Regions from separate parts of the Methylobacterium sp. 88A genome, predicted to be linked through region 2. Evidence: predicted binding sites of a transcription regulator. Region 2 holds the regulator's gene; the other holds the start of a gene.
What was found. Region 2 encodes HrcA, which represses chaperone genes, less so after heat shock. Its sites were predicted from a motif close to GTTAGCACTCNCNNNNNGNGAGTGCTAAC; they were not measured.

Region 1: the regulator HrcA is predicted to act here: its motif matches at 1,595-1,623, upstream of groES (co-chaperone GroES).

The regions. Positions count from the first base shown of each region.
Region 1 covers NZ_AQVT01000001.1:983,742-988,158, forward strand. Annotated here, with positions in the region: gene groL (chaperonin GroEL) at 1-1,144, opposite strand, end outside; gene groES (co-chaperone GroES) at 1,239-1,526, opposite strand; gene A3OM_RS0104610 (magnesium transporter CorA family protein) at 1,741-2,742, shown strand; gene A3OM_RS0104615 (polysaccharide biosynthesis C-terminal domain-containing protein) at 2,845-4,293, shown strand; gene A3OM_RS0104620 (FAD-binding protein) at 4,382-4,417, shown strand, end outside.
Region 2 covers NZ_AQVT01000001.1:3,708,603-3,713,019, forward strand. Annotated here, with positions in the region: gene A3OM_RS0117780 (glutathione S-transferase family protein) at 1-219, opposite strand, end outside; gene A3OM_RS0117785 (WYL domain-containing protein) at 295-999, shown strand; gene A3OM_RS0117790 (glutaminase) at 1,029-1,958, opposite strand; gene hrcA (heat-inducible transcriptional repressor HrcA) at 2,172-3,269, shown strand; gene A3OM_RS26670 (DUF1236 domain-containing protein) at 3,617-3,886, opposite strand; gene A3OM_RS26675 (hypothetical protein) at 3,991-4,417, opposite strand, start outside.

The sequences.
Region 1 (4,417 bases), 2.7 Mb from region 2:
CGACGCGGATGACCGCGACGCCGCCGGCGAGCTTGGCCAGGCGCTCCTGGAGCTTCTCACGGTCGTAGTCCGAGGTGGTCTCCTCGATCTGCGCCTTGATCTGGCCGACGCGGGCTTCGATGTCCGCCTTCTCGCCGAGACCGTCGATGATCGTGGTGGTCTCCTTCTCGATGCGGATGCGCTTGGCGCGGCCGAGCATAGGGAGGGTGACGTTCTCGAGCTTGATGCCGAGGTCCTCGGCGATCATCTGACCCTGGGTCAGGATCGCGATGTCCTCGAGCATGGCCTTGCGGCGATCGCCGAAGCCCGGAGCCTTGACGGCAGCGACCTTGAGGCCACCGCGCAGCTTGTTCACGACGAGCGTGGCGAGAGCCTCACCCTCGATGTCCTCGGCGATGATGACGAGCGGCTTGCCGGTCTGCACCACGGCCTCGAGAACCGGCAGCATCGCCTGGAGCGACGAGAGCTTCTTCTCGTGGATGAGGATGTAGGGGTCCTCGAGCTCGGCGACCATCTTCTCCGCGTTCGTGATGAAGTACGGGGAGAGGTAGCCGCGGTCGAACTGCATGCCCTCGACGACGTCGAGCTCGGTCTCGGCGGTCTTGGCTTCCTCGACGGTGATGACACCCTCGTTGCCGACCTTCTGCATGGCATGGGCGATCATCTCGCCGATTTCCTTGTCGCCATTGGCCGAGATGGTGCCGACCTGGGCGACTTCCTCGGACGAGGCGACCTTCTTGGCGCGGCTCGTGATGTCCTTCACGGCGGCGGTGGTGGCGAGGTCGATGCCGCGCTTCAGGTCCATCGGGTTCATGCCGGCGGCGACGTACTTGGCGCCTTCACGGACGATGGCCTGGGCCAGGACGGTGGCGGTGGTGGTGCCGTCGCCAGCGATGTCGTTGGTCTTCGAGGCCACTTCGCGCACCATCTGGGCGCCCATGTTCTCGAACTTGTCGGAGAGCTCGATCTCCTTGGCGACGGTGACGCCGTCCTTGGTGATGCGGGGAGCGCCGAAGCTCTTCTCGATGACGACGTTGCGACCCTTGGGGCCGAGCGTGACCTTCACTGCATCGGCGAGAATGTCGACGCCGCGGAGCATCTTCTCGCGGGCATCGGAGCCGAAGCGTACTTCTTTCGCTGCCATGTTCAAATCCTCATGAGGTTCGAAGCCCTGAGGCGCTCATCGAAGTGCGCGCTCGAAGGGCTTGGATGGGAAGAAGGAAGAGGGCCGGGTCGCTTTAGGCGACGACGCCCATGATGTCGGATTCCTTCATGATCAGGAGGTCCTGACCGTCGATCTTGACTTCGGTGCCGGACCACTTGCCGAACAGGACGCGGTCACCGGCCTTGACGTCGAGCGGGTTCACCCGGCCGGCCTCGTCACGGGCGCCAGGGCCGACGGCGACGATCTCGCCCTCTTGCGGCTTCTCCTTGGCGGTATCGGGGATGATGATGCCCCCCTTGGTCTTCTCTTCGCCTTCGATACGGCGGACGACGACACGGTCGTGCAGCGGACGGAACTTCATGAGCTGCCCTCTTGCTTCAAATTCATGGATGGCGTTGATGCGGCCGAAGGGCTCGCCCAACCCAGGCTGTTAGCACTCCCGAGCGAAGAGTGCCAAAGCAAGGGCGGAGGTAGGCCCAAGCCCCTTGCGAGTCAAGACGCGGACGACGCGTCATGCCGCGTTTGCGCAGCATGTTCTGCTCTCCGGTCGCTGACAGACGGATGACAATCACCCCATGATCAGTCTTCAGGGACCGCAGGGCGCGGTCGAGCATTCCGGCGCAGCCAATGGCGGCGGCGTGCCGAGCCACGCGATCTGGATCGATCTGAACGATCCGAGCACCGAGGAGGCGGAGCATATCGAGGCCGCCACGGGCTTGCGCGTCCCCTCGCGAAAAGCCCTGAGCGAGGTCGAGAATTCCAGCCGCCTGCGGCGGCTCAAGAACGGGCTCTCGCTCTCCACCCCGATGATCACCTTCGACAAGGTGGATTCGCAGCTGACCCCGCTCGGCTTCGTCCTGACCCGGGACCGGCTCATCACGGTCAGGTTCAACGAGCTGCGCGCCTTCGAGGAGGTCAAGAAGCGCATCGGCGACGGCGACGGCGATTGCCAGACCGGCACCGAGATCTTCCTCCTCCTGGTGGAGGAGCTGGTGGACAGCCTCGCTGACGCCCTGGAGGAGATGGGCGCCGATCTCGACGCACTCTCCACCCGGATCTTCGATTTCGACGTGAGGGCAGGGGGCGTCGCCGGCGATTCCGGCAAGACCCCGCGTCGGCGCGACCTGGCCCTCCGCCGCATCCTCCGCAGCGTCGGCCGGCGGGGCAAGGCGCTCGGCAAGATCCGCTCGAGCCTACTCGGCCTCGAGCGCATCCTCCCGTTCGTCGCCGGTGAGTGCGAGCACCTCCTCGGCGCCACGGAGATGCCGCGCTTCGAGACCCTGCGCCGGGACATCGCCTCCCTCGACGAGTTCGAGATCCGGCTTTCGGAGAACGTGCAGTTCCTCCTCGACGCCACCCTCGGCCTCATCAACATCGAGCAGAACAACACCTTCCGCGTGCTCACCGTAGTCTCGGTGGTGGGCGTTCCGCCGACCCTCATCGCCTCCATGTACGGCATGAACTTCAAGCACATGCCGGAACTCGACTGGGTCTACGGCTATCCCTATGGTCTGTCGCTGATCGTCATCAGCGCGATCATCCCGGTCGTCTTCTTCAAGCTGCGCGGCTGGTTCTGACGCGGGGCCGACCGGTCGGGTTCGGGATTTAGGGAATTCTTTTCGGGCCGGCGCGCAAGGATCGAGAGCAGAGCCGGGCCTCCGGCGACCAGAGTCGACCGTATGGCCGTGATCGCCGCCTTCATCCTGAATGCCGGGCTCAATTTCTGCCTCGGCCTGCTCCTCGCCAAGCTGATGGGGCCGGCGGATTTCGGCCTGTTCGGCCTCGCCACCACGGGCGCCGTGGTCCTCAACACCCTCGTCTTCGAATGGCTCCGGCTCTCGGCCACCCGGTTCTATTCCAACCGCGTCCGGCAGGAAGAGCCCTGGATCCGTCATGGACTGGACCGCGCCTATGCCGTCCTCGCCCTCGTCCTGCTGGTCGCCTCCGCCCTGTGCGCGGTGGTCGGCGCGACGGTGGAGATGGATGCGCAAGGGCGCTTCGCCATCGCGGCGGGGGCAGGGCTGGCCGCCTTCGGCATCGGCCTGTTCGATTATCACGCGGCCCTGACGCGGGCGCGCTTCGACGGCGGCCTCTACCTGAAGCTGACCATCGTCAAAAACGGCCTCGCCTTCCTGCTCATGGCGGGGGCGGCCTGGCTGTTTCCCCAGCCGGTCTGGGTGCTCGTCGCCTGCGGGCTCAGCCAGTTCCTGCCCGTCCTCGTGCTGCGCAGGCCTCTGCTCGATCCGAAGGTGCCCATCGTCCGCGTGCGCATGGGCGAGACCTGGCGGCTGTTTCGCGCCTACGGGCTGCCGCTCATCGCCGCGAACGCGATCTACCAGATCACGCCGTTCCTCAACCGCAGCGCCATCGCCATGTGGTTCGGACTGGCGGAGGCCGGCTATTTCGCCCTGGCCGCCGATGTCGCCACCCGCAGCCTGAGCATGATCGGCACGGCCCTCGACCTCATCCTGTTCCAGCTCGCCGTGCGGGTGGACGAGCACGAGGGCCACGTGGCGGCCGAAGCCCAGATCGGCCGCAACGCAAGCATCGTGGTGGCCCTGATGGTGCCCTGCGCCGGCGGGCTCTGGGCGGTGCTTCCTGCGATCCAGGGGCTCATCGTGCCGGAGGCGTATCGCGGACCCTTCGCCCTTTACGCGCTGATCCTCATTCCCGGCCTGCTCTGCGGCACGCTGCTCAATTTCGGCCTCAACCCGATCTTCCAGATCCGCCGCAAGACGGTGCCGGTCATCGCCGCCGCCATCGTCGGCCTCGCCGTGAACGCCGTCTGCCTGCTCGTCCTGCCCGCGCATTTCGGGGCGCCCGGCATCGCCATGGCGCAGAGCGCCGGCCTCGTCGCCTCGACCCTGTGGCTGGCGGTCCGCGCTCTCGCCGGACCGCAGCGCCTGCGGATCGATTGGTGGGACGTCTTTGCCGCCTGCACCGCCACCCTGGCGATGATGGCCTGCCTCGCGCCGTTCCGGCACATGGACCCGGCCATGGCCCTCGCCATCTCCCTGCCCCTCGGCGTGCTGGTCTACGCCCTGCTCGTGGCGCTGTTCGACATCGCCGGCCTGCGCGGCCTCGCCGCCGCGTATCTGCGGCAGCGCGCCGTCACCCCGACCGCCTGAGACAGGAGCGCCGCTTGAAAGGGGGGCACCGCTTCCCGCATATGGTTCGGCAAAGGATGCCGGCGAGCATCACAACGGGCGGGAAACGATGCGGACATACGAGCCTCAGGACGAAGGCGAGGCG
Region 2 (4,417 bases):
GAGCATGATCGCGCTGCTCTCCCAGATCGTCACGCCGTCATGAACGAGGAGCGGCACCTTTCCCTCGGGATGGGGATTGCTGGGATCGCACTGGCCGGAGCCGTCCTGGCGCACGATGGCGACGATTTCCACCGACACGTCGTCGAGGGCGCCGAGTTCGTGCAGCAGCGCGATGATGCGGGTCGAGCGGCTTTTGGGCGAATGAACGAGGGTCAGCATCGAAGTACTCGTGTTGGCGGGGTCGACACCGATGCTTATAGACGAGCGCTACTGCCACTCTGCGTCAGTTGAACTTTGGCTCGCACGGACCGCCTCTTCCGACTGCTTCAGGCTCTGCGCATGCTGCCTGCGCCGGTGACGGCGGCCCGGCTGGCGGAGGAGACGGGCGTCTCCCTCCGCTCGCTCTACCGCGACATCGATAGCCTTCGCGCAGCCGGCGCCCATATCGAGGGCGAGCGCGGCTACGGCTACCGACTGATCGAGGACGGGGCTCTGCCGCCGCAGATCTTCGATCGAATCGAGATCGAAGCACTGGTGCTCGGCTTGTCCGAGGTCCGGCACATGGGGGATCCGGCGCTGGCGAGGGCCGCCGCCGCAGTGCTCGCCAAGGTGGCGGCGACCCTCCCCGATACCGGCCAACAGCACCTGCTCCACGCGGTCTCGCAGGTCCGGCGCTCCGAGGAGCGCTTCGCCCCCTCCCCCGCCACGGCGGTGATCCGCGAAGGGTGCTGGCGCGAAGAGGCGGTGACGATCCGCTACGCGGACGGTGAGGCGCGGATCACGAAACGGACGATCTGGCCGCTTGCGATCGTCTATCTCGACCGAAAGTTGGTGGTCCTCACTTGGTGCTGTCTGCGCGAGGCGCACCGGATGTTCAGAGTGGACCGGATCGCCGCTGCCGAACTCGCGGGCGCGAGCTTCCGGCCGAAACGCGTGGGGCTCCTGCGGGACTACCTCGCTGTGTTGAAGAGAAAGGCCGCGGACGCGCCGGAGAGCTGAGGACCGGAAAGGCGCCCGGGCGAGCGCGATCAAGCGCCGAAGATCGACCAGCCGAGGCGCTTGGTCAGCTGTTCCATGGCGATCCGGCCAAGATGGGAATTGCCGGATGCGTCGAGGCCCGGCGACCAGACAGCGATCGAAGCCTTTTCCGGTGCCACGGCGATGATCCCGCCGCCGACTCCGCTCTTGCCCGGCAGGCCGACCCGATACGCGAACTCACCCGAGCCGTCGTAGTGACCGCAGGTGAGCATCACCGCATTGATACGCCGGGCTCGCTCAGCCGAGACCACGGAATAACCGGTCAGCGGGTTGCGCCCGGAATGCGCCAGGAAACGGGTGGCGTTGGCGAGTTGCCGGCATGACATGGCGATGGCGCAGTGGTGAAAATAGACGCCGAGGGTAAAATCCACCGGATTGTCGAGAACGCCGAAGGATTTCATGTAGTTGGCGAGCGCGATGTTGCGAAAGCCCGTGCGCAGCTCCGAGGCCGCCACCGCCTCGTCGATGATGATCGTGGGATCCTGCGCCAGGAACTGCATGAAACGCAGGATCTCGCCCAGGGCCTCCCTCGGCTGATGGCCCGACAGGATCACGTCGGTGACCGCGATGGCACCGGCATTGATGAAGGGATTGCGCGGAATGCCGCGCTCGCGCTCCAGCTGGACGATGGAGTTGAAGGGGCTGCCCGAGGGCTCGCGTCCCACCCGGCGCCAGAGACGGTCGCCGGCCATACCGAGTGCCAGGGTGAGGGTGAAAACCTTCGAGATGCTCTGGATCGAGAACGGCGTGTCGCTGTCGCCTCCCGCCGCCACGTGACCGTCCGCGTCGATGACGACGAGACCGAACGCCTTCGGGTCGACCCTGGCGAGTTCCGGTATGTATGTGGCGACCTCCCCCCGGTCCGGCCTGTCCGCCATCTCCTCGGCGATCTCTTTGACGACGGTGTCGAGGTCGGGCACGGCGGCGTGTTCCTCCGAACGGACGGGAGCGGCGGGTCCGTCAACCAGACCCACCGGCCACAGCGAGCAGGCTCGCGAGGGCGGCGACTCAACGCAAAGGCCGTTCCGTTCGGGCGGCAAACGGATTAGCAGACCACAGGGCGGCTATGCCTCACCGGTAAAGGTTGTGCCCGGGCTCCGGGCCGGACACAATCGGCGGTCAGGAAACACCCATTGACCGAACGCGCGCATCCCTATTCCTCGTCGCAGCAACTTCAGGCCCTCTCGGCCCTGAACGAGCGGACACGCGAGATCTTCCGGCAGATCGTCGAGAGCTATCTCACGACCGGCGAACCGGTGGGGTCGCGCAACCTCGCGCGGATCCTGCCGATGGCCTTGTCCCCGGCCTCGATCCGAAACGTCATGGCGGATCTGGAGCATTCCGGGCTCATCTTCGCGCCCCACACCTCCGCCGGGCGCCTGCCGACGGAACTCGGCCTGCGCTTCTTCGTCGACGCCATGTTGGAGATCGGCGATGTCGGCCGCGAGGAGCAGGAGCGGATCGAGGCGCAGATGCGCGCCGCCGCCTCGGGCCACACCTTCGAGAGCGCCCTCGCCGAGGCCTCGTCGATGCTGTCGGGCATTTCGCGGGGGGCGGGCGTGGTCGTCACGACCAAGAGCAACGTCCATCTCAAGCACATCGAGTTCGTACGGCTCGATCCCGCCCGCGCCCTCGTCGTCCTCGTCTCCGATGACGGCTCGGTGGAGAACCGCCTCCTCGACCTGCCGCCCGGCCTTCCGGCGGGCGCCCTGCAGGAGGCCTCGAACTACCTCAATGCCCGCTTGCAGGGGCGGACCCTCGGAGGCTTGAGAGCGGAAATCGAGGCTGGCCGCGAGGCGATGAAGCGCGAACTCGACGTCATCACCGAGCGGCTGGTCGATGCCGGTCTCGCCACCACGGTCGGGACGTCAGAGGCACGCCAACTGATCGTACGCGGCCAGGCGAACCTGCTCGACGACCTGCGCGCGGTGGAGGATCTCGAACGGATCCGCCTGCTGTTCAACGATCTCGAGACGCAGAAGGACGTCATCGAACTCCTCTCCCGCGCCGAGGGCGGCGAGGGCGTCCGCATCTTCATCGGCTCGGAGAACAAGCTGTTCTCGCTCTCGGGCTCATCGATGATCGCGGCGCCGTTCCGGGACGGTTCGCAGAAGATCGTCGGTGTCGTCGGCGTGATCGGTCCGACCAGGCTCAACTACGCACGGATCGTTCCGATGGTGGATTACACCGCCAGGGTGGTCTCGCGGATGCTGGATCGAGGCGGCCGCTGAGGGGCACCGTGCGGGCCGGCTTTGCCCGAGCTACGTGGTCCGGAAAGGCACCGCGCGTTTCTGCGCTTGGGAACCTGCGACACGTCGAGGGCCTGAACGGCCAAGCGGTGCCGGCGCCGGAGCGACATGCCTTTCGCCCCGAGCAACAGATCGGTGGAGAAGCGGAAACGTAGAGGCTCCGGATCAGTGATGACAACCGATCCGGAGCCTCTGGACTTACCTTCGCATCATCACGTCGCGGCTGTTGAGCACCAGTATCGCTATGGCCGGCATCGCGGCTACGGACGACAAAGGAAGATGCTTCGCCCCGCGGCGGCTCCCCTCTCGGGGAAACCGCCGATCCGAGATCAGCCGCGAATGACGTCCACGATTTCGTAGGTATCGGGATCGACGATGACGATGTCATCATCGACGAGGACGTAGCGGTAGTCTTCGTATTCCGGCACGATCCGAACGATATCCGGCGGGAGGTCGTAAAGGGTGTAATTGCGAGCGATGGCGGTCCCCACCGTCAGGGCGAAGGCACCGGCGGCGAGGCGTGGAATGCCGCGACGCAGCACGTTCTGGCGAAACTCCGTCCGCTGCGGAGCACCAAGCCGGCCATAGGCTCCGCGCACGGCGCCACTGTCGCCTCGTCCGCCTCGATCTCCACGCCCGCCCCTGTCACCGCGATCACCCCTCTCGCGATCCATCCGCTCGCCACGGTCCGCCTTACCGTCCTTCATGTCGCGATCGGCCTTGCCGCCTCGCTCCATGCGCTCGCCCCGGTCCAGCTTGTCATCGCGTTCAGGCTTACCATCGCGATCGGCCTTGCCGTCACGATCGGGCCGGCCGGCATCTGTTCTTCCGCCGGCACCCGGACGTTCACCCTGATCCATGCGGCCATTCCGGTCGCCACCGCCCCGTTCCATCCCGGCAGATCCGCCGCGCTCGCCCGCCGGACCGCCACGTTCCCCCGGGGAACCGCCACGCTCCGAACCGCCTGCTGCTCCACCACGTTCCGCTCCGGCGCCACCGCCGCCACGCATTCCGGCGCCTCCGGCCGATCCCGCACCACCTGCGCCGCCACCACCCGGCGCCCCGGCTCCTGCCGCGCCGCCGCCCGCACCGCCTCCACCGCCGGCTCCAGGCCCACCTTGGGCGAAAGC